Regions from separate parts of the Kitasatospora sp. cg17-2 genome, predicted to be linked through region 4. Evidence: riboswitches for the same ligand, from Rfam matches in the RefSeq annotation. Region 4 holds a riboswitch; each other region holds the start of a gene.
What was found. A riboswitch is a leader RNA that binds a small molecule or an ion and turns the genes downstream of it on or off. The one in region 4 is predicted to bind cyclic di-AMP.
Positions count from the first base shown of each region.

Region 1: another riboswitch for cyclic di-AMP. It lies ahead of ACW14Y_RS24440 (LysM peptidoglycan-binding domain-containing protein); the one in region 4 lies ahead of ACW14Y_RS32215 (glycoside hydrolase family 16 protein).
Region 2: another riboswitch for cyclic di-AMP. It lies ahead of ACW14Y_RS33940 (M23 family metallopeptidase); the one in region 4 lies ahead of ACW14Y_RS32215 (glycoside hydrolase family 16 protein).
Region 3: another riboswitch for cyclic di-AMP. It lies ahead of ACW14Y_RS33190 (transglycosylase family protein); the one in region 4 lies ahead of ACW14Y_RS32215 (glycoside hydrolase family 16 protein).

Region 1 is NZ_CM132923.1:5,787,257-5,794,813, forward strand. It holds gene ACW14Y_RS24405 (response regulator) at 1-12, shown strand, start outside; partial or broken gene ACW14Y_RS24410 (phosphatase PAP2 family protein) at 205-426, opposite strand; gene ACW14Y_RS24415 (hypothetical protein) at 329-643, shown strand; gene ACW14Y_RS24420 (hypothetical protein) at 996-1,664, shown strand; gene ACW14Y_RS24425 (MazG family protein) at 1,754-2,833, shown strand; gene ACW14Y_RS24430 (SDR family NAD(P)-dependent oxidoreductase) at 2,910-3,332, opposite strand; gene ACW14Y_RS24435 (cytochrome P450 family protein) at 3,597-4,883, shown strand; cyclic di-AMP (ydaO/yuaA leader) riboswitch at 5,115-5,263, shown strand; gene ACW14Y_RS24440 (LysM peptidoglycan-binding domain-containing protein) at 5,269-6,231, shown strand; gene eno (phosphopyruvate hydratase) at 6,550-7,557, shown strand, end outside.
Region 2 is NZ_CM132923.1:8,055,636-8,063,192, reverse strand. It holds gene ACW14Y_RS33960 (sugar kinase) at 1-984, shown strand, start outside; gene ACW14Y_RS33955 (IclR family transcriptional regulator) at 981-1,730, shown strand; gene ACW14Y_RS33950 (RidA family protein) at 1,785-2,201, shown strand; gene ACW14Y_RS33945 (DUF2470 domain-containing protein) at 2,435-3,157, shown strand; gene ACW14Y_RS33940 (M23 family metallopeptidase) at 3,580-4,623, opposite strand; cyclic di-AMP (ydaO/yuaA leader) riboswitch at 4,626-4,791, opposite strand; gene ACW14Y_RS33935 (MFS transporter) at 5,101-6,612, shown strand; gene purB (adenylosuccinate lyase) at 6,700-7,557, opposite strand, start outside.
Region 3 is NZ_CM132923.1:7,870,282-7,877,838, forward strand. It holds gene ACW14Y_RS33165 (carbohydrate ABC transporter permease) at 1-208, shown strand, start outside; gene ACW14Y_RS33170 (sugar ABC transporter permease) at 245-1,159, shown strand; gene ACW14Y_RS33175 (glycoside hydrolase family 13 protein) at 1,216-2,922, shown strand; gene ACW14Y_RS33180 (LacI family DNA-binding transcriptional regulator) at 2,948-3,967, shown strand; gene ACW14Y_RS33185 (hypothetical protein) at 4,025-4,225, opposite strand; gene ACW14Y_RS33190 (transglycosylase family protein) at 4,384-5,670, opposite strand; cyclic di-AMP (ydaO/yuaA leader) riboswitch at 5,657-5,824, opposite strand; gene ACW14Y_RS33195 (hypothetical protein) at 6,090-7,557, shown strand, end outside.
Region 4 is NZ_CM132923.1:7,646,524-7,654,080, forward strand. It holds gene ACW14Y_RS32190 (phosphotriesterase family protein) at 1-317, shown strand, start outside; gene ACW14Y_RS32195 (SDR family NAD(P)-dependent oxidoreductase) at 394-1,158, opposite strand; gene ACW14Y_RS32200 (TetR/AcrR family transcriptional regulator) at 1,332-1,952, shown strand; gene ACW14Y_RS32205 (alpha/beta hydrolase) at 2,215-3,363, shown strand; gene ACW14Y_RS32210 (MoaF-related domain-containing protein) at 3,425-3,754, opposite strand; cyclic di-AMP (ydaO/yuaA leader) riboswitch at 4,077-4,242, shown strand; gene ACW14Y_RS32215 (glycoside hydrolase family 16 protein) at 4,246-5,472, shown strand; gene ACW14Y_RS32220 (hypothetical protein) at 5,501-6,124, opposite strand; gene ACW14Y_RS32225 (IclR family transcriptional regulator) at 6,291-7,031, opposite strand; gene aceB (malate synthase A) at 7,280-7,557, shown strand, end outside.

The DNA of each region.
Region 1 (7,557 bases), 1.9 Mb from region 4:
CCGGCCGGCTGAAACCGGAACCGGAACCGGGGCCGGGGCCGGGGCTGCGGCGCGGGCCGCGGCCGAGGGAGCCAGCAGCAACGGACCGAGCAGCCGAACCCGGCCCGCCGCGCCGACCGCGGCCGTCGCCGAGGGCAGCAGCGCCACCACCACAACCGCCGTGACAGCCCCGCCCAGCGCGGCCCCGGCGGCCACGTCGTGCGGGTAGTGCACGCCTGCGGCCACCCGGAGGGCGGCCGTACCGAGGCCGACCGGGACGACCAGCCACGCCCAGCGCGGCCGTAGCAGCACCAACCCGGTGGCCATGGCGACGGCGAGGGTGGCGTGGTTGCTGGGGAACGACCAGTCGCCCGGCGGCGGGCAGTCGGCGAGTGCGGTGGCCGGAAGGCCGGCCAGGGCCCGGCAGGGGCGCTCCTCGTCCAGCACCAGCTTCAACGCCTCGCTCGCCCCGTACGCGAGCAGGGTGCCGAGGCCGGTCAGCACCGCACCCGCGACGGTGTCGGCGGCCCGCCGCCCGCGTGCCGTCCACCAGGCCAGCGCCAGCAGCAGGCCCAGCACCAGCAGACCGGCCTCGGTGGCGGGCTCCAGCAGGGCGGCAAGGCGGGGCGGGGCGTCGGCGACGGCCTCGGCGACCCGGCGATAGCCGGCCGATGACCAGCCGTGGGCCGGTGGTCCCGCCCCGGCCGCACCACCGCCGGCCGGAGCCAGCCACCCGACCGCACCGGCGCCGATGCCGACGAGCGCCACCGCGAGGACTGTCCTGTTCCTGATCGTGTTCGTCATGACACGGACGGTAGGAGTCGGAGGTGGCTCCCGACCCGACCCGAAAGACAGGGTCCGACCTTGACGATCGTCAGGGTTGACGCGAGCCCGGCGCCGTGTCGGCACCCGCTCGGATGAGCCGTTCGGGGGACGGTCCGCGCTGCCCCGGGCACCCCGCCCTACGCTCGGGGGATCCGTGCCGCCCCGCACCTGCCCGCACCCGGAGACCCGCCATGCACCGTCGCCGGACTGCCACGACCACCACGACCACCAAGACCGCCAGGACCACCACGACCACCAGGACCACGCCCGCCGTCGCCGCCGCCGTCGGCGTCCTGTTCGCCGTCCCCGGGCTGGCCGGGTGCGGCGGGGGCGGCCTGACGCCGGGCACGGCGGCGGTGCTGGACGGGCGGCGGATCCCGGTGGAGGCGGTGGAGGCCAGGGTGGCGGCGCTGCGGAACGCCCCGGGCGGGGTGTCGGCGGACGCCCGGGGGGAGACGGAGGGCCCCGCCCGGCGGGCGGTCACCGAGCTGGTGCTCGACGCGGTGGTGGCCCGCGCGGTCGCGGACCGGGGGCCGGCGGTCGCGGACACCGAGGTGGCGGCCGCTCGGGCGGAGGAGGAACGGCGCCTCGGCGGTGCCGGGCGGCTGGCCCGGGCGCTGGCGGCGCAGGGCGTTCCGGCCGAGGCGATCGACGACCGCCTCGGGCGCGAGCTGGGGATCCGTCGGCTCGCCGCGACCGCCGGGGCGGACGCCGACACCCCGGCGGGCGACGCCGCCGTCCGCCGGATCCTGGCCGCCACGGCCACCGCCCTCCACCTGCGGGTGAACCCCCGCTACGGCACCTGGGACCCGGACCGCGCCGCCCTCGCCCCGGCCGTCCACTCCTGGCCCGCCGGCTGAGGGACCGGTCGCCGGTCCGGCCCCGCACCCGCGCCGACGGCGCGGAAACCCGGCGGCGGGGCCGTCGGACGGCCGGGTAGGTTCGAGGGGTGACGACGAATCCTCCGGGCGCGAAGCTGATCCTCCTCATCACGACCCACCGGGTGGCCCCCGGTCTGCTGTCCTGGCCGGCCTGGGAGGCCCTGCGCTCGGCCGGGCGGGTGCTGGCCGGTGACGCCGCTCACCCGCAGCTGCCGGCCCTGCGGCAGGCGGGTGTCGAGGTGGAGCTCGTGGCGCCGGGCTCCGCCCCAGCCTTGGCCCGGCTGCTGACCGGGGCTGCGGCGGACGGCGCGGCCGGGCACGGGAACCGGGACGCGGCCGGGGACGGTGACGGTGACGGTGACGGGACGACGGTCTGGCTGGGCAGCCCGGACGGCGACCCGGGCCTGACCGACGCGCTGGCCCGGCTCGCGGTCGAGCGCGCCGGCGAGGTGCCGGAGATCGAGGTGCTGCCGGGCTCGTACGACCTGCCGGGCTCCCGGCTGCTGGACCTGGTGTCCGTGATGGACCGCCTCCGTTCGCCCGGCGGCTGCCCGTGGGACGCCGAGCAGACCCACGCCAGCCTGGTGAAGTACCTGGTCGAGGAGGCCTTCGAGCTGGTCGAGGCGATCGAGGAGGGCGACCGCGACACCCTGCGCGAGGAGCTCGGCGACGTGCTGCTCCAGGTCTTCTTCCACTCCCGGATCGCCGAGGAGCACCCCACCGGGGCGTTCTCGATCGACGATGTGGCGGGCGACATCGTCGAGAAGCTGATGTACCGGCACCCGCACGTGTTCGGGGACACCGAGGCGGACGGCGCGGCCGAGGTGGAGGCCAACTGGGAGACGCTCAAGGCGGCCGAGAAGTCGGACCGCGAGTCGGTGCTGGACGGCGTCCCGGCCGGTCTGCCCGCGCTGGCGTACGCGGCGAAGCTGGTGTCGCGGGTGCGCCGGTCCGGGTTCGAGGGCGTGCCGGACGAGCCGTACGAGCTGCCCGCCGAGCTCACGGCGGAGTCCGCCGGCCGGCTGCTGCTCGCCGTGGCGCAGCGTGCGCACGACGCCGGGCTCGATGTGGACGCCGCGCTGCGGGCGGCGGCGCGGGGGTACCGCGACGCGGTGCGCGCCGCCGAGGGCCTGAAGCCCGCCGAGTGACCCGGCCGCCCGACTGACCGGGCGGCCCGCGACCGGCGGCCCGGGCAGCCGGAGCAGCCCCGACCGCCCTGGACCCTCAGGCCGCGGCGACGTCCGCCACCGGACGCCGCTGCGGCGGGACGACCTCGCCGATCGCCTCGCCGACCAGCGCGACGAGTTCGGCGAGCCGCTCCAGATCGAGGTGGTCGGGCAGGTCGGCGAGGGAGACGATCCGCTCGCCGTCCGGTCCGGCCACGCAGAAGAGGTCGATCGGGCCCAGGTGCTTCTCGGCGGTGTCGACCAGCGCGGCGACATCGCTGGGGCGGCGGACGTCGCCGCACACCCCGACGACCGGGCAGCCCGGCCGGTCGAGTTCGGTGGCGAGGTCCTCGGCGACCCCGCTCCGCTGGTCGGCGATCAGCATCCCGGCGGCTCCCGCCGCGGTGAAGCGGCGGGCGAGGCCCGCCCCCGACCCGCCGTCGAGTACCGCGATCACGATGACCGCACCGGTGACCCGCATGGCCCTGCTCCTCCCTGTGGGCGGCTCCGCACCGGCGCCCACGGACATCTTGCGGAGGATCGTAGGCACGACCGGATCCTCCGCAACAGCAATTACCCCTCAGGTGACCAGACTCACGCCTGCTCCGGCCCACCGTCACCGGAACGATGTCCGGAGCGATCGGCGGGCGGCGGGAACAGCGATCGGAACGGCGCCCGGAACGGCAGTGGGAACGGCGGCGCCCACGGTGCGCTGCCGGGGGTGCGCCCGGGATACCGTCGACCCATGCCAGCTCAGCCCGATTCCGCCCGTCCGCCCCTGTTCACCTGGGAGTTCGCCGCCGACCCGTACCCGGCGTACGCGTGGCTGCGCGAGCACCGACCGGTGCACCGGACCACCCTGCCCAGCGGGGTGGACGCCTGGCTGGTGACCCGGTACGCGGACGCCCGCCAGGCGCTCGCGGACAGCCGGCTCTCCAAGAACCCGGCGCACCACACCGAGCAGGCCCACCGCACCGGCCGGGTCGGCATCCCGGGCGAGCGCCAGGCCGACCTGATGACGCACCTGCTGAACATCGACCCGCCGGACCACACCCGGCTGCGCCGTCTGGTGTCGAAGGCCTTCACCCCGCGCCGGGTGGCCGCCTTCGAGCCCCGGGTGCAGCAGCTGACCGACCGGCTGATCGACGGCTTCGCGACGCGCGGATCCGCCGACCTCATCCACGAGTTCGCCTTCCCGCTCCCCATCTACGCGATCTGCGACCTGCTCGGGGTGCCGGCCGAGGACCAGGACGACTTCCGGGACTGGGCCGGGATGATGATCCGGCACGGCGGCGGCCAACGCGGCGGTGTGGGGCGGGCGGTGAAGCGGATGCGGGCCTACCTCGCGGAGCTGATCCACCGCAAGCGCGCGGATCCCGGGGACGACCTGATCTCGGGGCTCATCCGGGCCAGCGACCACGGCGAGCACCTCACCGAGAACGAGGCCGCGGCGATGGCCTTCATCCTGCTCTTCGCGGGGTTCGAGACGACGGTGAACCTGATCGGCAACGGCGTCTACGCGCTGCTGCGCAATCCGGGGCAGCGGGCCCTGCTCCAGGAGTCGATCGGGCGCGGCGAGAGCGCGCTGCTGGAGACCGGGATCGAGGAACTCCTTCGCTACGACGGCCCGGTGGAGATGGCCACCTGGCGGTTCGCGACGAGTCCGCTGACCATCGGCGGGGTGGAGATCCCGGTCGGCGACCCGGTGCTGGTGGTGCTCGCGGCGGCGGACCGGGACCCGGCGCGGTTCGCGGACGAGAACACCCTCGACCTGGCCCGGGCGGACAACCCGCACCTGGGCTTCGGGCACGGCATCCACTACTGCATCGGCGCCCCGCTGGCGCGCCTGGAGGGGCGGGCCGCGCTGACCACCCTGCTGTCCCGGCTGCCGGACCTCCGGCTCGCCGCGGATCCGGAGGAACTGCGCTGGCGCGGTGGTCTGATCATGCGCGGACTTCGTGAACTTCCGGTGGAATTCACGCCGGAAGCGACCTCGGTGACAACCTCCGCCGACCCCTCGGCAGTTCATTGAGGGGGGCTCACGACACGCTGACGCCGAGTCTCCACGGCCAGGAACCGACCGGCGTGAATCTCCATCAACCCGGACATACCTCTTCGGTTGGTAGGCAATCCATCACCTGACGTGATTTCCGTGTGATAGCGGCGATATGAGCTTGTGATTGCTCTGAAGATCTGTCTACTCTCCGGGGAGCCCGCGGAAGCGGGTCCCGTGCGCGGAACGCCGAGTCCTGCCCGCCGCGTCACCGGAAACCGACCAGAACCCTGGGCAGGGGCGGGGGAACCAGGTCTTGCGCCGTCTCCCACGGCTTGGGGTGAAGCCGCCTCCGCGCGGCCGGGCCACCTCCCGGTCCGAACCCGACAGCTCACCTCGCAGGCGTGCGGAGAGGGACTTCCTCATGCTGTTCGTCGGAACCGGCCGTCATCGTCGCCGCACCCAGACCGAGAAGGCCATCGCCGTCGCCGGTGTCGCCGGCGTCGGGCTGGCGATGCCGATCCTCACCGCCACCGGCGCCTCGGCCGCCCCGGCCTCGACCTGGGACGCCGTCGCCCAGTGCGAGAGCGGGGGCAACTGGGGCATCAACACCGGCAACGGCTTCTACGGCGGCCTGCAGTTCACCTCCAGCACCTGGAAGGCGTTCGGCGGCACCTCGTACGCGCCGCAGGCCAACCAGGCATCGAAGGCGGCGCAGATCACCGTCGCCGAGAAGGTGCTGGCCTCGCAGGGTCCGGGCGCCTGGCCGGTGTGCTCCAAGAAGGCTGGCCTGAGCAAGGGCGGTGCCCCGGCGGCGGTCGACACCTCGACGGACGCCGCCCCGGCCGCCCCGAAGCCGCAGGCCCCGCAGGCGCAGATCGAGCAGCAGGCCCCGAAGGCCGCGCCGAAGCACGCCGCCCCCAAGTCGCAGGCCCCGCAGGCCCAGCAGGCTCCGCAGACCCAGCAGTACGCGCCGAAGCACGCCGCCCAGCCGGCGCCGCAGGTCCAGCAGCAGGCGCAGCAGCAGACCCAGTCGCAGGCGCCGTCGTTCTCCGGCCGGTCCGGCTGGGACGCCGACGCCAAGGTGTTCTGGTACCAGAACAACGGCGCCTGGTACTGGACCAGCCACCAGGGCGTGTACCAGCAGTACGCGGGTCAGGGCACCGCCGCCGCACCGCAGCAGGCGCAGCAGACCCGGCAGGCCCCGCAGGTCCAGCAGGCGCAGGGCGGCCAGGGCTACACCGTCCGCGACGGCGACACGCTCGCCGGGATCGCGACCGCGCAGGGTGTCCAGGGCGGCTGGCAGGCCCTGTACGACGGCAACCGCGGCACCGTCGGCGGCGACCCGGACCTGATCGTCCCCGGCCAGGTCCTCGCCCTCGGCTGACGCCCGCGCCCACTGGCCGCCCGGCCGCCTGCCCTCCTGCCGGCCCGTCACCGGACAGGCGGACAGGCGGCCGGGCGGGCAGGTCCGTCGGACCGGCCCGTTCCGCCCCCGTTCCGCCGCCGGTCCGTCCCGCGGCGTCCGCGGCCGGGCAACCAGGTGAACTACCGGTGGGTAGCACGGCCACACGCTGAGACGGAGCCGAGGTCGACGTGGCCCGGACAGCCGGTGCGGTTAGGCTCTGGTCGTAACGACTCCGCAATCGTCCGGTCGACGGCACCCCACTGTCAGCCGGTACCTGCTTCCGCTAGGAGATGCCTCGTGCCGTCCATCGATGTCGTCGTAGCCCGTGAGATTCTCGACTCGCGCGGCAACCCCACGGTCGAGGTCGAGGTCGGCCTCGACGACGGCAGCACCGGCCGTGCCGCTGTCCCGTCGGGTGCCTCCACCGGTGCCTTCGAGGCCCTGGAGCTCCGCGACGGCGACAAGAACCGCTACTTCGGCAAGGGCGTGGAGAAGGCCGTCCTGGCCGTCATCGAGCAGATCGGCCCGGAGCTGGTCGGCTACGACGCCACCGAGCAGCGCCTGATCGACCAGGCCATGCTCGACCTGGACGCCACCCCGGACAAGTCCTCGCTCGGCGCCAACGCCATCCTGGGCGTCTCGCTGGCCGTCGCGCACGCCGCCTCCGAGGCCAGCGACCTGCCGCTGTTCCGCTACCTGGGCGGCCCGAACGCGCACGTCCTGCCGGTCCCGATGATGAACATCCTCAACGGCGGCTCGCACGCGGACTCCAACGTCGACATCCAGGAGTTCATGATCGCTCCGATCGGCGCGGAGTCCTTCTCCGAGGCCGTCCGCTGGGGCGTCGAGGTCTACCACACGCTCAAGGGCGTGCTGAAGGAGCGCGGCCTCTCCACCGGTCTGGGCGACGAGGGCGGCTTCGCCCCGAACCTGGACTCCAACCGCGAGGCCCTCGACCTCATCGTCGAGGCCATCCAGAAGGCCGGCTACGTGCCGGGCAAGGACATCGCGCTGGCCCTGGACGTCGCCGCCTCCGAGTTCTTCGAGGACGGCGCCTACCAGTTCGAGGGCAAGGGCCTGACCTCCGCCGAGCTGATCGAGTACTACGCCGGCCTGGTCGCCGCCTACCCGCTGGTCTCGATCGAGGACCCGCTGGACGAGTCGGACTGGGACGGCTGGAAGGCCATGACCGAGAAGCTGGGCGACAAGGTCCAGCTGGTCGGCGACGACCTGTTCGTCACCAACCCGGCCCGCCTGGCCCGCGGCATCGAGACCGGCACCGCCAACGCGCTGCTGGTGAAGGTC
Region 2 (7,557 bases), 410 kb from region 4:
GGCGAACTGACCGCCCGCGGGGTGGACGTCTCCGCCGTCGCGGTCGACCCGCACCGCCCGACCGGCGTCTACCTCAAGGAGGTCGGCGGCACCACCGGCGACCGCCACGACCTCGGCCCGGGGCGGAGCCGGCTGCACTACCACCGGCGCGGTTCGGCGGCGGCCGCCCTCTCCCCCGAGCTGCTGGACGACCCGACGGCCGCCCGCCTGCTGACCGGGGCCCGACTGCTCCACCTGTCCGGCATCACCGCCGCGCTCTCCGACGACTGCCTCGCCCTGCTCCGCACGCTGCTGGCGGAACGCCGCCCCGGCCGGCTGGTCAGCTTCGACCTCAACTGGCGCCCTGCGCTCTGGCGCGACCGCGACCTCTCGGTGCTGCCACCCCTGCTGGACGCCGCCGACCTGCTCCTGCTCGGCGCCGACGAGGCCGAGGCCGCCTTCGGCACCGGGGATCCGCACGCCCTGCGCCGCCTCTTCCCGTCGCCGGCCACCGTCGTGGTCAAGGACGAGGCCAGGCTGGTGACCGCGATCGGGCGCGACGGCACGACCGTCGCCGAGCCGGCGCTGACGGTCGAGGTGGTCGAGGCGACCGGCGCGGGCGACGCCTTCGCCGCCGGCTACCTGGCCGGCACCGTGCGCGGCCTCGACCAGCGGCGCCGCCTGCGACTGGGCCATCTGAGCGCGGCCTGCGCGCTGACCACCCACGGGGACCAGGCCGAGCTGCCGCCCGACCCGGTGGTCGACGCCCTGCTCGACGCCTCGCCCGAGGCCTGGGCTGCCACCCGGGTGTCGGCGGATGGCATCGTGTCCCCTGCGCTCCCCGCAGCGCCCACCAGCACAGACGCCTCCCCGACCGACCCGCCGCCCCTCTCTCCGCACCGTTCCCCCGCCACCGACTACGCCCACCGCTCCTCGCCCGTCGCGCCAGGGGGCGGTGCTCCCGACCCTCGACCGGCCGCCACCCCGGCCCTTGGAGCGCCATGAGCCAGACCGTCACCCGCGCCCTGCGCATCCTCGCCGAGCTCGGCGAGGGCGAGCGCTCCCTCGACCAGTTGGCCGAGGTGCTCGGTGTGCACAAGACGACCGTGCTCCGGCTGCTCCAGAGCCTCGAAGAGGAACGATTCGTCTACCGCGACGCCGGATACCGCTACCACCTGGGCGCCGGGCTGTTCGCGCTCTCGGGGCTCGCCCTGGAACAGCGCGGGGTCCGCCGGATCGCCGCGCCGTACCTCGCCGAACTGAACGCCGGCACCGGCCAGACCGTGCACCTGGCCGCGTACGAGGGTGGCGAGGTGGTCTACATCGACAAGTACGACTCCCGGCACCCGGTAAGGATGTACTCGCGGATCGGCCTCCGGGCCGCCCTGCACAGCGCCGCGGTGTCCAAGGTGCTGCTCGCCGACCTGCCCACGCCCGAACGGCGGCGGGTGGTGGCCGGCATCGACTTCACCCCGCACACCGCGCGCACCCTCACCACGCCCGAGGCACTGCTGGCCGAGCTGGAGAAGGTCGCCGCCCAGGGCTGGGCCCAGGACCATGCCGAGCACGAGGCGTTCATCAACTGCGTGGCCGCGCCGATCCGCGACGCCAGCGGCCGGGTGGTCGCCGCCGCCTCGATCTCCGTCCCAGACGTCGTGCTCCCCTACGAGCAGGTCCTGGAGCTGCTGCCCCAACTGCTCGCCACCGCACGGGCGATCTCCGCCGACTGCGGCCTGCCCCCGCGCCACTGACCACCACCCCCCGCACCACCCATCACCCATAGCCCGTCGAGGAAGTGAGCACGCATGAGCGTCCAGAACGACAAGACCGAGATCCGTACCGACGGCGCCCCCGCCCCAGCCTGGATGTTCTCCCAGGGCGTCCGCAAGGGCCCGATCCTCCAGGTGTCCGGCCAGGGCCCGCAGGACCCGGCCACCGGCGAGTACCTCCACCACGGCGACGTGAAGGCGCAGACCCGCCGCACCCTGGAGAACGTCAAGGCGATCGTCGAGGCGGGCGGCGCGACCGTCGAGGACGTGGTGATGTTCCGCGTGTACCTCACCAAGCGCGCCGACTTCCCGCTGATGAACGAGGTCTACGCCGAGTTCATCGAGGAGAACATCCCGCCGGGCGGCGTGAAGCCCTGCCGGACCACGATCTTCTGCGAGCTCCCGCAGGAGCCGATGCTGGTGGAGATCGACGCCCAGGCGGTCGTCGTCTGACCCGCGCGCAGCATCCGCACCGGAAGGGCCCCGACACCGAGTCGGGGCCCTTCGCGCGCTCCGGAGCCGCCCCGCCCCGCCGACACCCCCGCCCGCGCCGACACCCCCGCCCGCGCCGACGCCCCGCCCCGCCGACACCCCTCCGCGCCGACACCTTGCCCTCATCCCCTCGATTCATTAGGTTAGGCTCACCTAACTACAAGGTCAGCTCGTCCGCCGGAGGTCCCGATCCCATGAGCCCGCACCCGCAGCACGACGCCGAGATTCCCGAGCCCACCGCCGCCGAACGGATCGGCAGCCTGCTGACCGCCACCTCCTCGGTGGTCCTCCGCGCCGGCGGCGAGCAGCACGAACTCTCCACCCCCGTCTCGGTGCACGGCTCCCGGCTCCGGCTGCGCGCGCCGCTCGACTCCCCGGTGACCTCCGCCACCGCCCGCGAGCAGGACGGCCTCGCCGTCGTGCTCGACCTGACCGACATCGCCCCGGTGGCCGTCCGCGACCGGGTCCGCGGGCGTCTCACCCTGGCCGGCCGGCTCCACCTGGCCCACCTCGCCGACGACGGCCTCAGCGTGCACCTCCGTCTGGACGTCGCGCACGCCGTGCTCTCGACCCCGTACGGCACCACCGCGATCACCGGTGCCGACCTCGCGGCGGCCGCCCCCGACCCGCTGGCCCGCTACGAGGCCGGACTGCTCACCCACCTCGCCGACGACCACCCCGACGCGCTCGCCGTGCTCACCCGGCTGCTCGACCCGGCGCTGCTCGCCGACCGCCCCGAGGTCCGTCCGCTCGCGCTCGACCGGTACGGCCTGGTGCTCCGCCTGGACCAGCCGCACGGTCACCGCGACGTCCGCCTGGTCTTCCTCGAACCGGCCCGCGACGCCGACGAGTTCGGCCACCGGGTGCACCAACTGCTGTCCGCCGCCGAGCAGGAGCCGGCCGCCCACCGGTCCTGAACCCAGCAGCCCCGAACCCGCCGGCGCCCCGAGCCCAGCGACCCCGAACCCAACGCCGCCCCGAACCCAACGCCGCCCCGAACCCAACGCCGCCCCGAACCCAACGCCGCCCCGAACCCAACGCCGCCCCGAACCCAACGCCGCCCCGAACCCAGCAGCGCAGCGAACCCGACAGCAGCCGAACCACCCCTCCCCCGAGCACCCCTGACCCCCGATCACCTCTCCGCCCCCCGGTACGACGACGGCCGGCCCGGCCCACGAGATCTCTCTCGCGAGCCGGGCCGGCCGGCAGGACGGGCGTGTCCCGCGCCCGTCGATCCACTCAGATGCGGCGTCCACCCGGTCCAGCGGTCACCCGACATGACCATTCCGGGAGGTCGTTTCGCCCCGCACCCAGCGGTGGCAGATGATCGGACCGAAGGTCAGATCGCGACGCCGTGCGCCCGCAGGTAGGCGATCGGGTCGATGTCCGAGCCGTACTCCGAGCCGGTGCGGATCTCGAAGTGCAGGTGCGGGCCGGTCACGTTGCCGGTCGCACCCGAGAGGCCGATCTGCTGGCCGGCGGTGACGGTCTGGCCGATCGACACGCCGATCGAGGACAGGTGCGCGTACTCGGCGTACTTGCCGTCGGCGAGCTTGATCTCGACCTCGTTGCCGTAGGCGCCGCCGTTGCCGGCCTTCACCACGGTGCCGGCCGCGACCGCGCGCAGCGGGGTGCCGGTGGCAGCGACGAAGTCGGCGCCGGTGTGGTGGCCGGAGGCCCACATCGAGCCGGCCACGCCGTAGGCGGTGCCGAGCTTCGGGTTGGCCAGCGGGGCGAAGAAGCCGGAGGTGGCGGCGACCGGAGCCGCGGTGGCCGGCTTCGCGACCGGGGCGACGACGGCCTGAACGGCGGGCTGGGCAGCGGGCTTGACGGCGGGCTTGGCGGCCGGGGCCGCCGGCTTCGCGGCCGGAGCGGCCGGCTTCACCGAGTCCTGCGAGGCCTGCGCCTTGGCGGCGGGGGCGGCCGGCTTGGCAGCCTCGGCCGGAGCGGCCGGCTTGGCGGCCTCGGCGGCCTTGGCGCCGAGCGCGAGCTGCTGGCCCGGGTAGATGAGGTTCGGGTTGGCACCGATGACCGAGCGGTTGTGCTCGAACAGCGCCTTCCAGCCGCCCTCGACGTTCTTCGCGTCGGCGATCTTCGACAGGGTGTCCCCGCCGACGACCTTGTAGTCGACCGGAGCGGCCGGGGCGGCCTCGGCGGCGGGAGCGGCCGGAGCGGCCTCGGCAGCGGCGGCCGGCGCGGCGTCGACGCTGGTGGCGCCGGTCCAGGTGCTGGTCTGCTGCGTGTGGCCGGCGGCCGGGGCCTCGTGGGCCTGGGCGGTGACGGTGGTCACCAGGGGGAGAGCGAACGCGGCGCCGGTGACGGCGGTGGCGATGCCGATGCGGACGGCGCGGGGCATGGCGATACGACGAGCCTGTGCGGGCATGGAAATGTCCTCTCCGACGCCTGCGAGGTGAGCTGTCGGGTTCGGGCTGGAGTTGCCCGGCCGCAGAGAAATGCGGCTTCACCCCAAGCCGGACCGTCAATTCGGTTCCGGCGACTTACCTGTGGGTCCCCCGCTCCTGCCGTACAGAGTTCGTTGCGAACCACCGGGCAGCGGCAGGACTAGGCGTTCCACCCGGTGGCCACCCGGGCTGACGCCGGGCGGTCGCTGAACTAAAACCCATCCGTTCGGGTGAAGCAATGTCGATCTCCGGAACCCGGGACCAAAGTCCGGAACACGGTGACGCTCCGCATGAGACATGTGCACAGTACGCACACAATCCATTCACTGCGCGCACGTGATCCACCACCCTGCGCCGATGTCGTCATCAGTCCGCACACGATCACTCACGGAACGGACATCTCCGACACACCCCCGGTGACCCTTGTCACGTCGGCCCCGGGAGCCCCACCATGGGCCGTGACCACCACCGATGCCGGCACCCTGCGGTTGGGCACCGCGCAGGGACGCTGGGTACTTCTGGCGACGGTGCTCGGCTCCAGCATGGCGATGCTCGACGGAACCGTCGTGAACGTCGCCCTGCCCCGGATCGGCACCGATCTCGGCGCTCAGCTCGCCGCCCTGCAATGGACGCTCAACGCCTATCTGCTCACCCTGGCGGGCCTGATCCTGCTCGGCGGCGCGCTCGGCGACCGGTACGGGCGGCGCCGGATCTTCCTGCTGGGCGTGGTCTGGTTCGCCGCCGCGTCCGCCGCCTGCGCCGCCGCCCCGACCATCGAGGTGCTGATCGCGGCCCGCGCCGTGCAGGGCATCGGCGGGGCGCTGCTCACCCCGGGCTCGCTGGCGATGCTCCAGGCGGTGTTCCATCCGGACGACCGTTCGGCGGCGGTCGGTCTCTGGTCCGGCCTCGGCGGGGTGTCGGCGGCGGTCGGCCCGTTCCTCGGCGGCTGGCTGGTGGACGGCCCGGGCTGGCGCTGGATCTTCCTGCTGAACCTGCCGCTGGCCGTGTTGGTGATCGTGGTGGCCGCCCGGCACGTCCCGGAGAGCCGGGACGAGAGCTCGACCGGGCGCTTCGACGTGCTCGGCGCGGTACTGGCCGCGCTCGCGCTCGGCTCCCTCACCTATGCGCTGACGGCCGCCGGGAGCGGCCTCTCCCCCACGGTCTGGGTCACCGGCGCGGCCGGGCTCCTGCTCGGCGCCGCCTTCATCGTGGTCGAGCGCCGCACCCCGGAGCCGATGCTGCCGCTGGGCCTGTTCTCCTCACGGCTGTTCACCGCCGTCAACCTGGTCACCCTCGCCGTGTACGCGGCGTTCAGCGGGGTCTTCTTCCTCCTGGTCGTCCAGCTGCAGATCGTCTCCGGCTTCTCCCCGCTGGTCTCCGGACTCGCGCTGGTGCCGATCACCGTGATCATGCTGGCGCTCTCCGCCCGGGCGGGCCGGCTGGGCAAGCGGATCGGCCCGAGACTGCCGCTCACCGTCGGCCCGCTGCTGTGCGCGGTGGGCGTGCTGCTGATGCTGCGGATCGGGCCCGACGCCTCCTACTGGACGGACGTACTGCCGGCCGTCGCGGTGATGGGGAGCGGGATGGTCCTGCTGGTCGCGCCGCTGACCGCGACCGTGCTGGCGGCGGTCGAGGTGCGGCACGCGGGCATCGCGAGCGGGGTCAACAACGCCGCGGCCCGGGCGGCCGGTCTGCTGGCGGTCGCCGCGCTGCCCGCGCTGGCGGGTCTGAGCGGAGACGCCTACCAGGTGCCGTCGGCGGTCGACTCCGCCTTCCGCACCGCGATGCTGATCTGCGCCGGACTGCTCGTGGCGGGCGGACTCATCGCCCTGGCCACCGTGCACGGCAACGTCCTGGCCCCGGAGGACCACCACCCGGTGGCCGAACCGGACTGCCGCTACGCCTGCGGCACCAACGCCCCGCCCCTCGACCCGGGCCACCCGGGCCACCCGGCCCCGGAACAGGGCTGAGCCTCCCCGCGGAGACGGACCCCGGACACACCGCGGGCCCCGCCACCTCAGCGGTGACGGGGCCCGGCAAGCGGGGTCTGACAACCGTCAGAGGATGTCGCCCGGCGCGTACTTGGCGGCCTCCGGGTACGCGGCCGCGACGGCCTCGACCTGGCGGACGACCTCGGCGACCTGGGCACCGGCCGCACCGGTGAAGGACAGCCGGTCGGCCAGCAGCGCGTCCAGCCCGGCCCGGTCCAGCGGGATCCGGTCGTCGTTCGCCAGCCGGTCCAGCAGCTCGTTCTCCCGGGCCCCGGCCCGCATCGCCAGCGCGGAGGCGACGGCGTGCTCCTTGATGACCTCGTGCCCGGTCTCCCGGCCGACGCCCGCGCGCACCGCGCCCATCAGCACCTTGGTGGTGGCCAGGAACGGCAGGTAGCGGTCCAGCTCGGCCTCGACCACGGCCGGGAAGGCGCCGAACTCGTCGAGGACGGTCAGGAAGGTCTCCAGCAGGCCGTCGAAGGCGAAGAAGGCGTCCGGCAGCGCGACCCGGCGGACCACGGAGCAGGAGACGTCGCCCTCGTTCCACTGGTCGCCGGCCAGCTCGCCGGTCATCGACGCGTAGCCGCGCAGGATCACGGCGAGGCCGTTGACGCGCTCGCAGGAGCGGGTGTTCATCTTGTGCGGCATCGCCGAGGAGCCGACCTGGCCCTCCTTGAAGCCCTCGGTCACGAGCTCGTGGCCGGCCATCAGGCGGATGGTCTTGGCCAGGCTGGACGGCGCGGCGGCCAGCTGGACCAGGGCGGTCAGCACCTCGAAGTCCAGCGAGCGCGGGTAGACCTGGCCGACGCTGATCAGCACGTTGTCGAAGCCGAGGTGGCCGGCGACCCGGCGCTCCAGCTCGGCGAGCTTCTCGGTGTCGCCGCCGAGCAGGTCCAGCATGTCCTGGGCGGTGCCGACCGGGCC
Region 3 (7,557 bases), 220 kb from region 4:
GTTCGCCGTCATCTTCCTGCTGTTCGGCGCCAACGGCGCGCCGGACGCCCAACTGCTGGTCACCTGGGCCTACCGGCTCGGCTTCGGCCAGCAGCCCCGGGACTACGCGCAGTCCGCCGCCTACGGCGTGATCCTGCTCTCCATCCTGATCGTCTTCACCGGCTTCTACCGCCGCTGGCTCGCCCGCAACGAGCGCGCGAACGGCTGACCCGGCGAACCGCACGACCACGAAGGAGGCACCTCGATGAGCACCACCACCGACCGACCCACCCCCCGCACCGCGGCCCGCGCCGCCGTCCCCGCCGCCCGGCCCGCCAAGGTCCGCGGCCGCGGCGAGAGCGGACCGCTCGCCAAGACCCTGATGCACGGCGCGCTGATCCTGGCCAGCCTGGTCGCCCTGTTCCCGGTGGCGTGGATCCTCTACGTCTCGCTCGGCCCGGACAAGACCGACTACCTGCACCCCGGCGCGATCCTCGACAAGATCACCTTCTCCAACTACCGCACGGTGCTGTTCGACACCGACTTCGCGAGCTGGTTCGGCAACGCCTTCCTGGTCTCCGGCGTCACCACCGTGTTCGGCGTGATGATCGCCGCCTCCACCGGCTACGCCGTCTCCCGGATGCGCTTCCCCGGCCACAAGCCGCTGATGTGGTCGCTGCTGGTCACCCAGATGTTCCCGATCGCGGTGCTGATCGTGCCGATGTACACGATCCTGTCCCGGCTCGGCCTGCTGGACAGCTACCTCGGCCTGATCCTGGTCTACTCGACCACCACCGTGCCCTACTGCGGCTGGCTGCTGAAGGGCTACTTCGACACCATCCCGGTGGAGATCGACGAGGCCGGCCGGGTCGACGGGCTCTCCCCCTTCGGCACCTTCTGGCGGCTGGTGCTGCCGCTCGCCCGCCCGGGCCTGGCGGTCGCCGCCTTCTACTCCTTCCTCACCGCCTGGGCCGAGGTCGCCTTCGCCTCCACCTTCATGCTCAGCTCCGACAAGTACACGCTGGCCGTCGGCCTGCAGACCTTCGTCAGCGAGCACGACGCCCAGTGGAACCTGATGGCCGCCACCGCGGTGCTGATCGCGATCCCCTCCTCGGTCCTCTTCTACCTGGTGCAGCGCCACCTGGTGACCGGGCTGACCGCCGGCGCCTCGAAGTCCTGACCGTCGGCGCCCGCACCTCCTGACCGCTCCTCCTCCACCCCCAAGGGATACCGTCCATGACCCAGAACCTGGCCGACACCTCCCGGCCCGCCGCCGACGCCACCGCTCACGAGGCCGGCGCCGGCGCGGACAGAGGCTGGTGGCGGGACGCGGTCATCTACCAGGTGTACCCGCGCAGTTTCGCCGACTCCAACGGCGACGGCATGGGCGACCTGCCCGGCATCCGCAGCCGTCTGCCCTACCTGCGCGACCTCGGCGTGGACGCCGTCTGGCTGTCGCCGTTCTACGCCTCCCCGCAGGCCGACGCCGGCTACGACGTGGCCGACTACCGGGCGGTGGACCCGATGTTCGGCACCCTGCTGGACGCCGACGCGCTGATCCGCGACGCCCACGCGCTGGGCCTGCGGATCATCGTGGACCTCGTCCCCAACCACTCCTCGGACCAGCACGAGTGGTTCCAGCGCGCCCTGCGCGAGGGCCCCGGCTCCCCGCTGCGCGAGCGCTACCACTTCCGTCCCGGCAAGGGCGAGAACGGCGAACTGCCGCCCAACGACTGGGAGTCCATCTTCGGCGGCCCGGCCTGGACCCGCTCGGAGAACCCGGACGGCACCCCCGGCGACTGGTACCTGCACCTGTTCGCCCCCGAGCAGCCCGACTTCGACTGGGACAGCCCGGCCGTCGCCGACGAGTTCCGCTCCATCCTGCGGTTCTGGCTGGACATGGGCGTCGACGGCTTCCGGATCGACGTCGCCCACGGCCTGGTCAAGGCCCCCGGCCTGCCCGACCTCGGCGGCGGCGACCAGCTCAAGCTGCTCGGCAACGACGTCATGCCGTTCTTCGACCAGGACGGCGTGCACGAGATCTACCGCAGCTGGCGCAGGATCCTCGACGAGTACCCCGGCCAGCGGATCGGCGTCGCCGAGGCCTGGACCCCGACCGTCGAGCGCACCGCCAACTACGTCCGCCCCGACGAACTGCACCAGGCCTTCAACTTCCAGTACCTGGGTACCTCCTGGGACGCCGCCGAGCTGCGCGGCGTGATCGACCTCTCGCTCGACTCGATGCGCCCGGTCGACGCCCCCACCACCTGGGTGCTCTCCAACCACGACGTCACCCGGCACGCCACCCGGTTCGCCAACCCGCCCGGCCTCGGCACCCAGATCCGCACCCCCGGCGACCGGGCGCTCGGCCTGCGCCGCGCCCGCGCCGCGACCCTGCTGATGCTCGCCCTGCCCGGCTCCGCCTACGTCTACCAGGGCGAGGAGCTCGGCCTGCCGGACGTCACCGACCTGCCCGACGAGGTCCGCCAGGACCCGTCGTTCTTCCGCCAGGCCGGCCAGGACGGCTACCGCGACGGCTGCCGGGTCCCGATCCCGTGGTCCGGCACCGAGGCCCCGTACGGCTTCGGCCCGGACGCCGGCGGCCCGTCCTGGCTGCCGCAGCCCGCCGAGTGGGCCGCGCTCAGCGTCGAGGCGCAGACCGGCGACCCGACCTCCACCCTGGAGCTGTACCGCTCCGCGCTGGCCCTGCGCCGGGACCGCGACGACCTCGGCGCCGGCCGGGAGGTCGAGTGGCTGGAGAGCCCCGAGGGCACCCTGGCCTTCCGCCGCGGCTCCTTCGTGTGCACCGTCAACACCACCGGCGCCCCGGTCGCGATACCGGCGCCCGGCCGGCTGCTGCTGACCTCCGCCGGCGCCGACCCCCGGGTCGTCGACGGCGAGGCGGTGCTGGCCGCGGACAGCACCGACTGGTGGGCGGTCTGACGTGGTTGCAATAGGCTCTGGGACCGTGACTACGGCGCGACTCTCAGACATCGCGGCGCAGGCGGGGGTCAGCGAGGCCACCGTCTCCCGCGTGCTCAACGGCAAGGCGAACGTCTCCGCCACCACCCGGCAGACCGTGCTGGCGGCGCTGGACGTGCTCGGCTACGAGCGGCCGACCCGGCTGCGCCAGCGCAGTGCCGGGCTGATCGGACTGATCACCCCGGAACTGAGCAACCCGATCTTCCCGGCGCTGGCCCAGGTGATCGAGCAGGCGCTGAGCCGGCACGGCTACACGCCGGTGCTCTGCACCCAGACCCCGGGCGGTTCCACCGAGGACGAACTGGTCGAGATGCTGGTCGACCGGGGCGTGGCGGGCATCGTCTTCGTCTCCGGCCTGCACGCCGACAGCACCGCCGACCACGACCGCTACGCCCGGCTGGCCGGGCGCGGGGTGCCGTTCGTGCTGATCAACGGCTACAGCGAGAAGATCGACGCGCCGTTCATCTCGCCGGACGACCGGGCCGCGATGTGGATGGCCGTCCAGCACCTGGCCGAACTCGGCCACGAGCGGATCGGGCTGGCCGTCGGGCAGCGGCGGTACGTGCCGGTGCTGCGCAAGATCGAGGGCTTCACGGCGGCCCTGCGGGAGGTGCTCGGGCACACCCGGGAGGAGGCCGAGGAGCTCGTCCGGCACACGCTGTTCAGTGTGGAGGGCGGGCACGCGGCGGCCGGGGCGCTGCTGGACAAGGGCTGCACGGCGATCGTCTGCGGCAGCGACATGATGGCGCTGGGCGCGATCCGGGCGGTCCGTCAGCGGGGCCTGGCGGTGCCGCAGGACGTCTCGGTGGTCGGCTTCGACGACTCGCCGCTGATAGCTTTCACCGAGCCGCCGCTGACCACCGTGCGCCAGCCGGTGGAGGCGATGGCCACCGCGGCGGTGGACGCCCTGCTGGAGGAGGTCGGCGGGAACGCCGTCCAGCGCGGGGAGTTCATGTTCCAGCCGGAGCTGGTGATGCGCGGCTCGACCGGCGGCCGCGCGCGCTGAGGAGACACCACGAGGGCCCCGGGAGCGATCCGCTCCCGGGGCCCCTCGGCGTTCCGCTCAGCCCTCCTGGGCGGTGGGCCGGTCCGGGGTGACCCGGTGGCCGTCGGCGGCGTCACCGGTGCGGGCCCCGGTGCGCCGGCCCCGCTCCAGGAAGTCGCGGAGGATCAGTTCGACGGCGTCCTGCGGGTTCCTGGTGCCGGACAGCATCATCGCGTCGATGGCGAGATTGGCGTCGAGCGAGACGGTGACCTGGGCCATGGTGACTCCTCCTCGGGTGCAGAGCAGCAGCATGCCCGCCGGGGCGGGCCTTTGACCATGGTTGTCCGGAACGGTGATCGCGGCGGGGCCGCACCGGGGCAGGCCTCGGCCCCCGGGCGAGGAGCGACGACTCTCCCGGGGGCCGAGGTACTACCGGATCAGACCCGGCCGGCGAAGTCCGGCGCCCAGTTGGCGACGGTCTGGAGCCGGACGCCCGAGCTCGGGTTGGCGGCCTCGACGTACTTGCCGTCGCCGATGTAGAGCGCGACGTGGTAGACGCCGGAGTCCTGGCCGTTGTTGGACCAGAACAGCAGGTCGCCCGCCTTGAGCGAGTCCAGCGAGACGTGCGTGGACGCGGCGGCCTGGTCGGCGGCGACGCGCGGGACGGAGACGCCCGCGGCCCGCAGCGCGGCCTGGGTCAGGCCGGAGCAGTCCCAGCCGCCGTTGCCGGTGCCGCCGTAGACGTAGGCCTGGCCGACCTTCGACTGGGCGAAGGAGACGGCGGCGGCCATGCTGCCCGTGGCGGCCGGGGCGGGGGCCGGGGTCTCGGCCTTCGCGGTGGTGTCGGCGGCGGGCTCGGCGGCCGTCCCGGAGCCGTTCTGGGCGTCCTTGGCGCGGTTGAACCAGTCGAAGCCCTGGCCGGACCTGTCGGCGGCCGGAGCCTTCGCCCCGGCGCGGTCGCCGAGGGTCAGGTGCTGGCCCGGGTAGATGCTGTGCGGGCCCTCGGACAGGGTGGAGCGGTTGAGCTCGTACAGCCGCTCCCAGCCGCCCTGGACGTTGTTCTTGTCGGCGATGGAGGAGAGCCAGTCGCCGGCGACCACGGTGTAGTCGGCGGAGGCCTCCTGGCCCGCCTGGCGGTGCCACTTCTGCCAGTCCTGGGCGCCGGTGCGCTGCTGGGCGGCGTCGGAGGCGGCCGGGGCCGGGTTCTCGGGCTTGGCGGCCGGCTTCTCGGCCGGCTTGGCGGCGGGCTTGGTGGCGGGGGCCGGAGCCGGGGCCGGGGTCTTGGCGGCCGGCGCGGTGGTCGCGGAGGTGTCCACGGCGGCGGGGGTGCCGCCCTTGGTCAGACCGGCCTGGACCGAGCAGACCGGCCAGGCGCCGGGGCCCTGCACGGCGAGCACCTTCTCGGCGATCGCTATCTGCTGGTCCTTGGTGGCGAGGTCGGCCCGGGCGGCGAAGGAGGTGCCGCCGAACTCGGCCCAGGTGGAGTTGGTGAACTGGAGGCCGCCGTAGAAGCCGTTGCCGGTGTTGATGCTCCAGTTGCCGGTGCTCTCGCACTGGGCGACCTTGTCCCAGGTGGCGACGGAGGCGGCCGAGGCGGTGCCGGCGGTGAGGCAGGGGACGGTGAGGCCGATGCCCGCGACGCCGAGGGCGGCGATCGCGCGACGGGTACGGCCGGACAGACGGGTGCCGTTGGTGGGCAGCATGAAGACGTGGTCCTCTCCCACGCCTGCGAGGTGAGCTGTCGGATTCGGGCCGGAGTTGCCCGGCCGCGCTGTGGACGCGGCTTCACCCCTAGCCCGGGTCCGGTCCGAGGACCGGTCCTGGGCGAACTACCTGTGGTTCCCCCGCTCCTGCCGTGATGTATTGCGCTGCCAGCACGCCCGACGGCAGGACTCGGCGTCGCGGACGGGCTGGGTCCGTGTGGCCACGAACGGGGAGCACGTTAAGCAGAGGCGGCTTCAAACCGCAAACATGTGTGATGACCGTCACAGTTTACGAAAGACGTGCTGAACCGCTGTCCTTCATGATCAGAAATGACCGATTTCCGGCAACGCCCGTCATGGCCAACACAACTGCCTATGCTTCAGAGCGTCGGCACCATGCCGGCGCAGACGCAGCCGCCCGGGGGGAGGGCTACGCACCGATGGGCATCGACGAGGACCCGGACGCCGCCCGTCCGGCCACCAGGCCGCGCGGGGCGCACCGCAGGGCAAAACATCGCAGAGCGGACATCCCGCCCGAACCACCCCGAACTCCCGTAACCCGCCGCGCATTACTGCGCTGGCTGGCCGTCGGCACCGCCTTCGCGGCGATCAGCGGCGAGGAGGTCCTGCGCCGTTCGCTGAGCGGCGAGACCCGGCTGGTCACCCCGGCCGCCGTCGTCGGCTCCGGCCCGCCCGGGGAGGGCGCCCCGATGGGCCAGGACGGCGGCCACGGCGCCGCCCCGCCGGGCACCGCCGCCCCGGGCACCGGGCCCCCCGAGCAGCCCGCCCCCGCGCCCACCGTCGACCAGGGCGGCCGCCGCTGGTCCGACCGGGCCGGCTGGGGCGGCAGCCCGCCCGGACCGCGCAGCGCCGTCCGGATCACCGACAAGGTCCTGCTCGACACCGACGCCGAGGTCGGCTCCCTGCTGGTCGAGCCGGGCGGCAGTCTCACCTTCGCCGCCGACCGCACCCTCACCCTCGCCGCCGCGGGCAACGTCGAGATCCGCGGCGCCCTCGCCCTCGCCCCCGACGGCGACCGGGTCCACACCCTCCGCTTCCCCACCGTCGACGAGAAGCGCTTCCAGGGTGACGGCATGAAAGTGGTCGACACCGATGTGGGCCTCTGGGTCACCGGCGCCGGCTACCTGCGGCTGGACGGCGCCGCCAAGACCGCCTGGGTCCGCGCCGAGCGAGAGCTCAGGGCCGGCGACACCGTCGTCAACCTGGCGGCCCCGCCCGCCGGCTGGCTCCCCGGCGACGAACTGGCCGTCACCCCGACCGGCCCGCCCGACCAGGACGGCTTCGCCGCCGCCTACGACCTCGTCACCGTCCGGTCCGTCAGCGGAACCACCGTCACCCTGACCACCCCGCTCAAGTACCCGCACCCCAGGGTCGCCGCCGGAGGGGGCGTCACGGTCGGTGCCGAACTGCTCAACCTCACCCGCAGCGTCCGGGTCGAGGGCAGCGCCAAGGGCCGCGCCCACGTCCACCTCACCAGCACCCGCCGGGCCGACGTCCGGCACACCGCGCTGCGCTGGGTCGGACCGCGCGCCGACACCAAGGAGACCTGGCGGGGCCCGGACGGCACCGCGCCCGTCACCGCGCCGGTGCTCGGCCGGTACGGACTGCACTTCCACCGGCTCGGCGACGCCACCCGGGGCACCGTGGTCGAGGGCGTGGTCGTCCGCGACGCGGGCAGCCATGCGTTCGTGCCGCACGCCAGCCACGGCATCACCTTCCGCAGCTGCGTCAGCCACGAGACCTGGGAGGACGCCTACTGGTGGGACGGCCCGCTGGACACCCGCACCCCCCAGCAGCCCTCCGACGACATCGTCTACGAGTCCTGCGTCGCCTCCCGCACCCTGCTCGAACCCAACCCCCGGGCCTACCGGCTGACCGGCTTCAACC
Region 4 (7,557 bases):
GGTTCCCGGACCTCCGGCTGCACCGTGAACTCGCCGCGCGGGGCGCCTTCGTGGCCCTGGACGGCCCCTCGCGGGCCAACCACGCGAGCGACCACCACCTGTTCGACACGGTGGCGGCCCTGGTGGAGGCCGGGTTCGGCGACCGACTGCTCCTCGGCGGCGACACCACCACCCGTAGCGCCCGTTCCGCCCCCGGGCCCACGCACCTGCTCACCGCCCTCGCGCCCCGGCTGGCCCGGGAGTTCGGCCCCGAGGTCCCGCACGGCATCCTCACCGCCAACCCGGCCCGCGCGTTCGCGGTGGAGTGGCGGGGCTGAGCCCCGCCACCGCCGCCCGGGGCCGCCGTCCGCCGCCGCCCGGGGTCGCCGTCCGGGGCCGCGGACCCCGCCGGTGTCACATGTGCGTGCCGCCGTCGATCCGCAGCTCCGTCCCGGTGACGAAGGCGCCGTCGTCCGAGGCGAGCATGGCGATCACCCCGGCGACGGTCTCCGGCCCGGCGAAGCCCTGCCCGAGCGCGGGCGAGAGCTTGGCGAGCAGGCCGAGGTCCGCGTCCGCCGGCAGGCCCGGGTTGTTGGTCATGCCGCTGTCGATGCTGCCCGGCGCGACGCACACCGCCCGCAGTCCCTGCTTGGCGTACTCGGCGGCGATCGCGTGGGTGAAGGACTGGATGCCGCCCTTGGTCGCGGCGTAGGCGGCCATGTAGGGGTGGGCGAAGGCGGCGGAGGTGGAGCTGAAGTTCACCACCACACCCCTGCCGCCGGCGAGCAGCGCGGGCAGCGCCTCCCGGGTCATCAGGAAGGTGCCGGTCAGGTTGACCGCCACGATCCGGTTCCAGAAGTCCAGGCTCGTCTCGTGGGTGTGGGCGGAGCGCAGGATGCCGGCCGCGTTGACCAGGACGTCCAGACCGCCGAGCCCGTCGACCGCCCCGGCCACCACGGCCCGTACGGCGGCCTCGTCCGACACGTCCAGCACCGCCGTGGTGAGGCGGTCGGCGGTGCCGTCGGCGGTGGCGCGGTCCAGGGTGGACCTCAGGCCGTCCTCGCTGACGTCGACGGCGACGACCCGGCCGCCCTCGGCGAGGATCCGGTGCACGGTGGCCCGGCCGATGCCCGAGCCGCCGCCGGTGATCAGGACGTTCCGTCCCTCGAAGCGCTCCATGGTGGTTCTCCGTTCCGTTCGTGGTCTCTCGACCTCGATGACACGGTACGCCTGAATGGCACGTCGTGCCAAAAAGTCTCGACACGCCAAAAGGGCTCGACATGCCAAAAGGGCTCGGCGTGCCCAACCGACGTGAGATGTCACCGATCCCTTCGTCCGCGTACGCTGAGCCCGTGACCGGACGTCCGACCCTGAACCAGCGCCGCCGCGAGAGCACCCGGCTGGAGATCGCCCAGGCCGCGGCCGAGCTGTTCGCCGCCCGCGGGGCCGAGGCGACCACCGCCGAGGAGATCGCCACCGCCTCCGGCATCTCGCTGCGCACCTTCTACCGCTACTTCTCGGAGAAGGAGGACGCCGTCGCCCCGCTGCTCGCGGCCGGCGGCGAACGCTGGGTGCGGCTGTTCACGGAGAGCGCCGCCGACCTGCCGGTCCGCGAGGCGCTGGAGCGTTCGGCGGCGGAGTCCCTGAGCCCGTCCGACGCGCCCGCCGCCGAGGCCCTGCGCTGGACCCGCGACCTGCTGCGCGACCCCCGGCTGGCCACCGTCTGGCAGCGGGTGCACGCCGATTCCGAGGAGCGGCTGCGGGCCGCGATCACCGACCGCTGCCCGCCCGGGACCGATGTGCTGGAGATCCGGCTCGCCGCGGCCGCCGCCACCGCCGCGATCCGGGTCGCGCTGGAGCAGTGGGCCCGCTCCGGCGCCCCGGCCACCGGCCCCGGTTCGCCGCGCGAACTCGGTGCCCGCTGCATGCGCGAACTCACCGCCGGCCTCGACCTGTGGACCCGCGTCAACTGACGCCGCCTCCGTCACCCCCCGCCGCGGCGGCCGCGACAGGTGCGGCCAGCGGCTCGAAGCACACCCCCACGGCGCGCTTCTCCTCCTCAAGACCGATGGCGTCACCGCTGGTCGGCGGGGGCGGCGGGCACTCCGGAGCGGCTACGCTGGGTGGTCGCGCCTCGGCGACGGAGCCCCGCGGTGGACGGGGGAACCGGGGCGGCCCTCCCGGGTGTCCTTCCCCCGGGGGCGGGGGAGTACGAGGCGTGGGAGCAAACACGACATGGGTCTGACGAGCCACAAGGTGCTGGCACTGACCGTTCTGGTCGCCGTCGCGGCGATGGTCGGGACGGTCTGGCTGTGGCCGAGACTGTCGAAGCGGAACTGGAAGGCCGTCCTCGGCCGGATCGGCGCCCTGCTCGTCACCCAGCTGGCCGTGCTCGCCGCGCTCGGGCTGGTCGCCAACAACTACTTCGCGTTCTACAGCAGCTGGGACGACCTGCTGGGCACCGGCGACAGCGGGCCGGTGGTCATCCACAACAAGGTGGACGCCTCCGGCCGGCTGCGCGTCGAGACCATCGGCCACGCCGAGGTCCAGGGCGGCGGGGCGCTCGGCCGCGACCGCGACAAGTCCGGCGAGATCCGCGAGGTCCGCATCGACGGCGCCACCACCCGGCTCTCCACCGAGGGGTACGTCTACCTGCCGCCGCAGTACTTCCAGCCCGAGTACGAGCAGAAGCAGTTCCCGGTCCTGGTCGTCAGCACCGGCTTCCCCGGCATCGCCAAGAACCTCGTCACCCGCCTCAACTACCCGGGCGCGGCGCTGAAGCTGCTCCAGGAGGGGCGGATGCAGCCGACCGTGCTGGTGCTGGTGACCCCCTCGCCGGCGCTGCCCCGGGACACCGAGTGCGAGGACATCCCGGGTGCCGCGCAGTCCGAGACCTACTTCACCAAGGACGTGCCCTCGGCGGTCCAGGCGACCTACCGGGTCTCGGCCGACCCGCGGGCCTGGGCGTTCATGGGCAACTCCACCGGCGGCTACTGCGCCCTCAAGCTGGCGATGCGTCACCCCGAGGTGTTCCCGACGGCGGTCTCGCTCTCCGGCTACTACCGGGCGGCCGACGACCCGAGCACCGGGGACCTCTTCGGCGGCAGCGAACGGCGCCGCGACGAGGCCGACCTGATGTGGCGTCTCAAGAACCTGCCGCAGCCCGCGGTCTCCGTGCTGCTGGCCGGCACCCGGGAGGGCGACGGCGACTACCGGCGCGAGACCGAGGCGTTCGTGGCCGCCGCGCACGGCCCGATGAAGGTCTCCTACAGCATGCTGGAGACCGGAGGCCACAACTTCGAGACCTGGAGCAAGCTGCTCCCGTCCTCACTGGAGTGGATCTCCCAGCGCCTGACCGTCCCGGCCGCGAGCCCGTCGGCCTGACCGTGCGGGCCGTCGGCCGGTCGGCCCGACCGCACGGACAGGTGTCCGCGGGGTCGGGCGCTCAGGCCACCTGCTCCAGGGTGCCGGTGTGCAGCTCGCCGACCCGGCCGCCCTCGCCCTCGTACGTCCAGAACGCGCGGACCGTCATCCGGGCCAGGTCCATGACGTGGCTCACGGTGATGCCGCTCACCTCGGTCCAGCTGACGAAGTAGAGCTGCGGGCCGACCTCGGCGACGTGCAGGGAGACGTCCTCCCACTGGCCCGCCGACTCGCCGAGGCCCTCCCAGCGCAGCCGCTTGCCGTCGGCCGAGTACGCGTTGCGGAACGCCGCGCCGTTGTCGACCCGGAACAGGAAGGTACGGCCGGCGAAGGCGGGCGGGGACGCGGTCATGGCGGGGCGGGTCTCCTCGTCTCTGGACGTGCTGTCGTGGTGCTCGCTGCGACCCGGACGGTTCCGGGCGCGGATGGATCTCCAACCTATCCGACCACCCCGCCTCCGTGGCGCACTTTCCCCGCCGGACCCGCCACCGCGGCCAGCCCGGCCACCGCGGCCACCTGGAACCGCCGCCCCGGGGGCCGGGGCGGCGGTGTGAGCTGCGCGACAACCACCCCCGGAAGGTTGTCCGTGCGCGGACGGCCTGCCTAGCCTGCAGAGGCTTCCGCCACAGCGGAGCCCCGCCGTCGGGACGCCGAGTCCCGTCCACCCGCCGGCCGGCAATCGAGCACCACAGCGGACGGGAGCGGGGGACCCAGGTCAGTGCCCGGCCGCGCGCTCAACGCGTGCGAGTCGTGGCTAGGGGTGAAGCCGCTCTCCGGACGGCCGGGCAACCTCGCGCCCGAACCCGACAGCTCACCTCGCAGGCGTCGCAGAGGACCACTGCCATGCAGAAGCCTGCCCCGCGCTCCGCGCCCCGCCATGCCCGCCCCTCCCGGCGCGGCCGCACCGCCGCCCTCGCCGCCACCGGGGCGCTCGCCGTCACCGGCGCCGGCCTGCTCGGCGTCCCCGCCGTGACCGGCGCCCAGGCCGCCACCCTGCCGACCGTCACCCAGGACAAGCTCACCCCGGCCACCATGGTCGCGGGCAAGGCGTCCGCCGCCTCGCTGACCCTGCACTCCTCGTCCTGCTTCACCGCGAAGACCGTCGGCGTCGGCCTGCGCGACGCGGCCGGGAAGAACCTCGACTTCCCTGGGAACAGGAGCAACGTCCAGGTGTGCCCGGCGGGCCTGTCGATCACCACCGGTACCCGCACTCTGGCGGCCGGCACCTACACCCAGTTCGGCTTCTGGCAGGACAGCACCGGCGGCTGGCACAACCTGCCCTCCCGGCAGCTGGTCGTCTCCGGCACCACCACCCCGACGCCGACGCCGACGCCGACCCCCACCCCGACGCCCACCACCCCCGCCACGGGTGCCCCGGTCGCGGGCAAGAAGCTGACCTGGTCCGACGACTTCGACAGCCTCGCCCTGGGCTCCCGCTGGACGGCCGACCGGAGCAGCTCCTACCACTACGGCGACCACAACCCGAACGACAACAAGCTCGACTGGCTGAACAAGAACAACGTCGCCGTCTCCGGCGGCGTCGCCACCTTCACCGCCCGGCCGAGCGCGCACACGCTGGAGAACGGCAAGCAGGCCTGGGACACCGGGCTGCTCACCACCGAGTACTCCAGCGAGGGCTTCAAGGTGAAGGTCGGGGACTACATCGAGACCCGGGTCAAGCTCCCGGCCGGCACCGGAGCCTGGCCGGCGCTGTGGACGTGGAACAGCACCAGCGGCACCCACGGGGAGATCGACTCCTTCGAGTACCACAGCGACAACCCGAACCTGCTGGAGCTGACCAACCACATCAACCCGGGCCACCTGTACGTCACCGACGCCAAGGCGATCGCCCACGACCAGTGGGTCACCGTCGGCACCCACTACGGGGCCACCTCGGTCGACTGGTACATCAACGGCGCCAAGGTCTTCTCCGACGGCAAGGGCGTCGGGGCCGGCTGGACGGCGTACCCGATCCTCAACCTGTCCCTGAGCGCGGGGAACTACCACCCCGCGCCCTCGGGCACCACGCCGATCACCTTCGCGGCGGACTACGTCCGGGTCTACCGCTAGCAGCGGGCCACCGGTCCGGGGCCGACGGTCAGACGATCGGCCTCGGACCGGTGGACTCCACGACCTCGATCGTGAACGGCTGCCGGTTGTTGCTCTCGATCCGGTCGTCGTCGCCGCGCACCGCGACGTAGCCGCCGGCCAGCGTGCCGAGGGGGACCTCGGGGGAGAGCCGGAGCGGGATCAGCGCCGTCGCGCTGCGGAACTTCGGCAGACCGGCCGGGAAGGTGCAGCGCACCCGGTGGCCGTTCTGGAACTCGTAGCAGTTCTCCGGGAAGAACGGCGGCTCGGCCGTGACACCCTCGGGCAGGGTGATCACGACGGTGAACGGCGAGGCGGTCCGGTCCGGGCCGAGGTTGCCGACGAAGGCGTGCAGGACGGTGGTGCCCCCGGGCGCGGCCGGGTCCGGGTCGATCCGGACGACGTAGAGGTCGGAGTTCGAGGGCAGGGCCGCCACCGCCGGGTCGGCGGTCGTGCCCGGGGCCGCGGCGCCCGGGTCACCGGCCCCCGGCGCCGGGGCGCTCGCCCCGGGCGCGGACGCCTTGTCGTCCGGCGGACAGACCGCCCCCGCCTGTCCGGCGGCCAGCACCGCCACCACGCACCCCGTCACCAACGACCTGCCGAGAAGCCTCCGAACGGAACCGCTGCGGGTCATCGCCGCTCACCCAACCCTTCGTGTCCAGCGCCCCGCGCCGTCGCGGGTCGCGTCCGGACCAGCGTCGCCGACGGGTCTCCGGGGCCGGGGCGACCCGCCCTCGGACGGCCCGAAGGGTGGCTCGAACGGGTGAACGCCCGGGCGTGTCGCCCGCACTGAACGTGCGTCAGGGGGCCAGGACCTGGCCCAGCCGGGCCGCGATCCCGTGCATCACCGGCACCAGCGAGGCCGTGCCGGCCTGCTCCTCCAGCGCCCTGATCCGGGCCTCCGGGCCGGAGACGGACAGCGCCGTCGGGGTCGGCGCGCCGGGGACGGCGAGGGCGATGCAGCGCACCCCGATCTCCTGCTCCTGGTCGTCGACCACATAGCCGCGCTCGCGCGCCTCGGCGAGCTGGGCCATCAGCTCCCGCGGGTCGGTGACGGTGTGCGGGGTGTGCGCGGGCAGCGGGTTGGGGCCGAGGACGGCGCGCGCCTCCTCCTCGGGCAGCTGCGCCAGCAGGGCCTTGCCGACGCCGGTGCAGTGCGGCTGCACCCGGCGGCCGACCTCGGTGAACATCCGCATCGAGCGCCGCGACTGCACCTGCCCGACGTAGACCACCTCGCCGCCCTCCAGCACCGCCAGGTTGGCGGTCTCGCCGGTGGCCTCCATGAGTTCGGCCAGGTAGGGGCGGGCCCAGTTGCCGAGCAGACGCCCGGCGGTCTCGCCGAGCCGGATCAGCCGGGGGCCGAGGGTGTAGCGGCGGGCGGTGTCCTGGCGGACATAGCCCTGCTGCGCGAGGGTACGAACCAGGCGATGGATGGTCGGCATCGGCAGTCCGGAGGAGGTGGAGAGCTCGCTGAGCGTCGCCACGCCGCCGGAGTCGGCGAGGGCCTCCAGCAACTGGAAGGCCCGTTCGACGGACTGCACCCCGCCGCCGGTGCGCTCCTGCCCCGTCGGGGCGGGCGCCTTCGGGGCACCGCCCTCGCCGCTCGCGGTGCTCCCGCTGCTTGCGGTGCTCTCACTGCTCTCGGAGGTCGGGGCCACCGGCGTTCCCTTCGCGGTCGGAGGAGGAGTACAGTCCCAGCGATCATCTCAACAAACCGTTGAAATTCTGTATCGCGGAAACTAGTCTCCACCTTACAGAATCAAGCCCTCCACTTAGGAGTGTCCTGCTCATGGCTGCAGATCAGGGACCCGGAGCTTCCCCCACCGCTCCGGTCGTCACGGTCGCGGGTCCGCGCGTCCACCGGGCCGAGGAGGTGCTCACTCCGGAGGCGGTCGCCTTCGTCGTCGGCCTGCACCGCTCCTTCGAGGGCCGGCGCCGCGAACTGCTCGCCCGCCGCCGGGAGCGCCGCGCGGAGATCGCCCGCACCGGAACCCTGGACTTCCTGCCCGACACGGCCGGGGTCCGCGCCGCCGACTGGCGGGTCGCCGAGGCGCCCAGGGCGCTCCA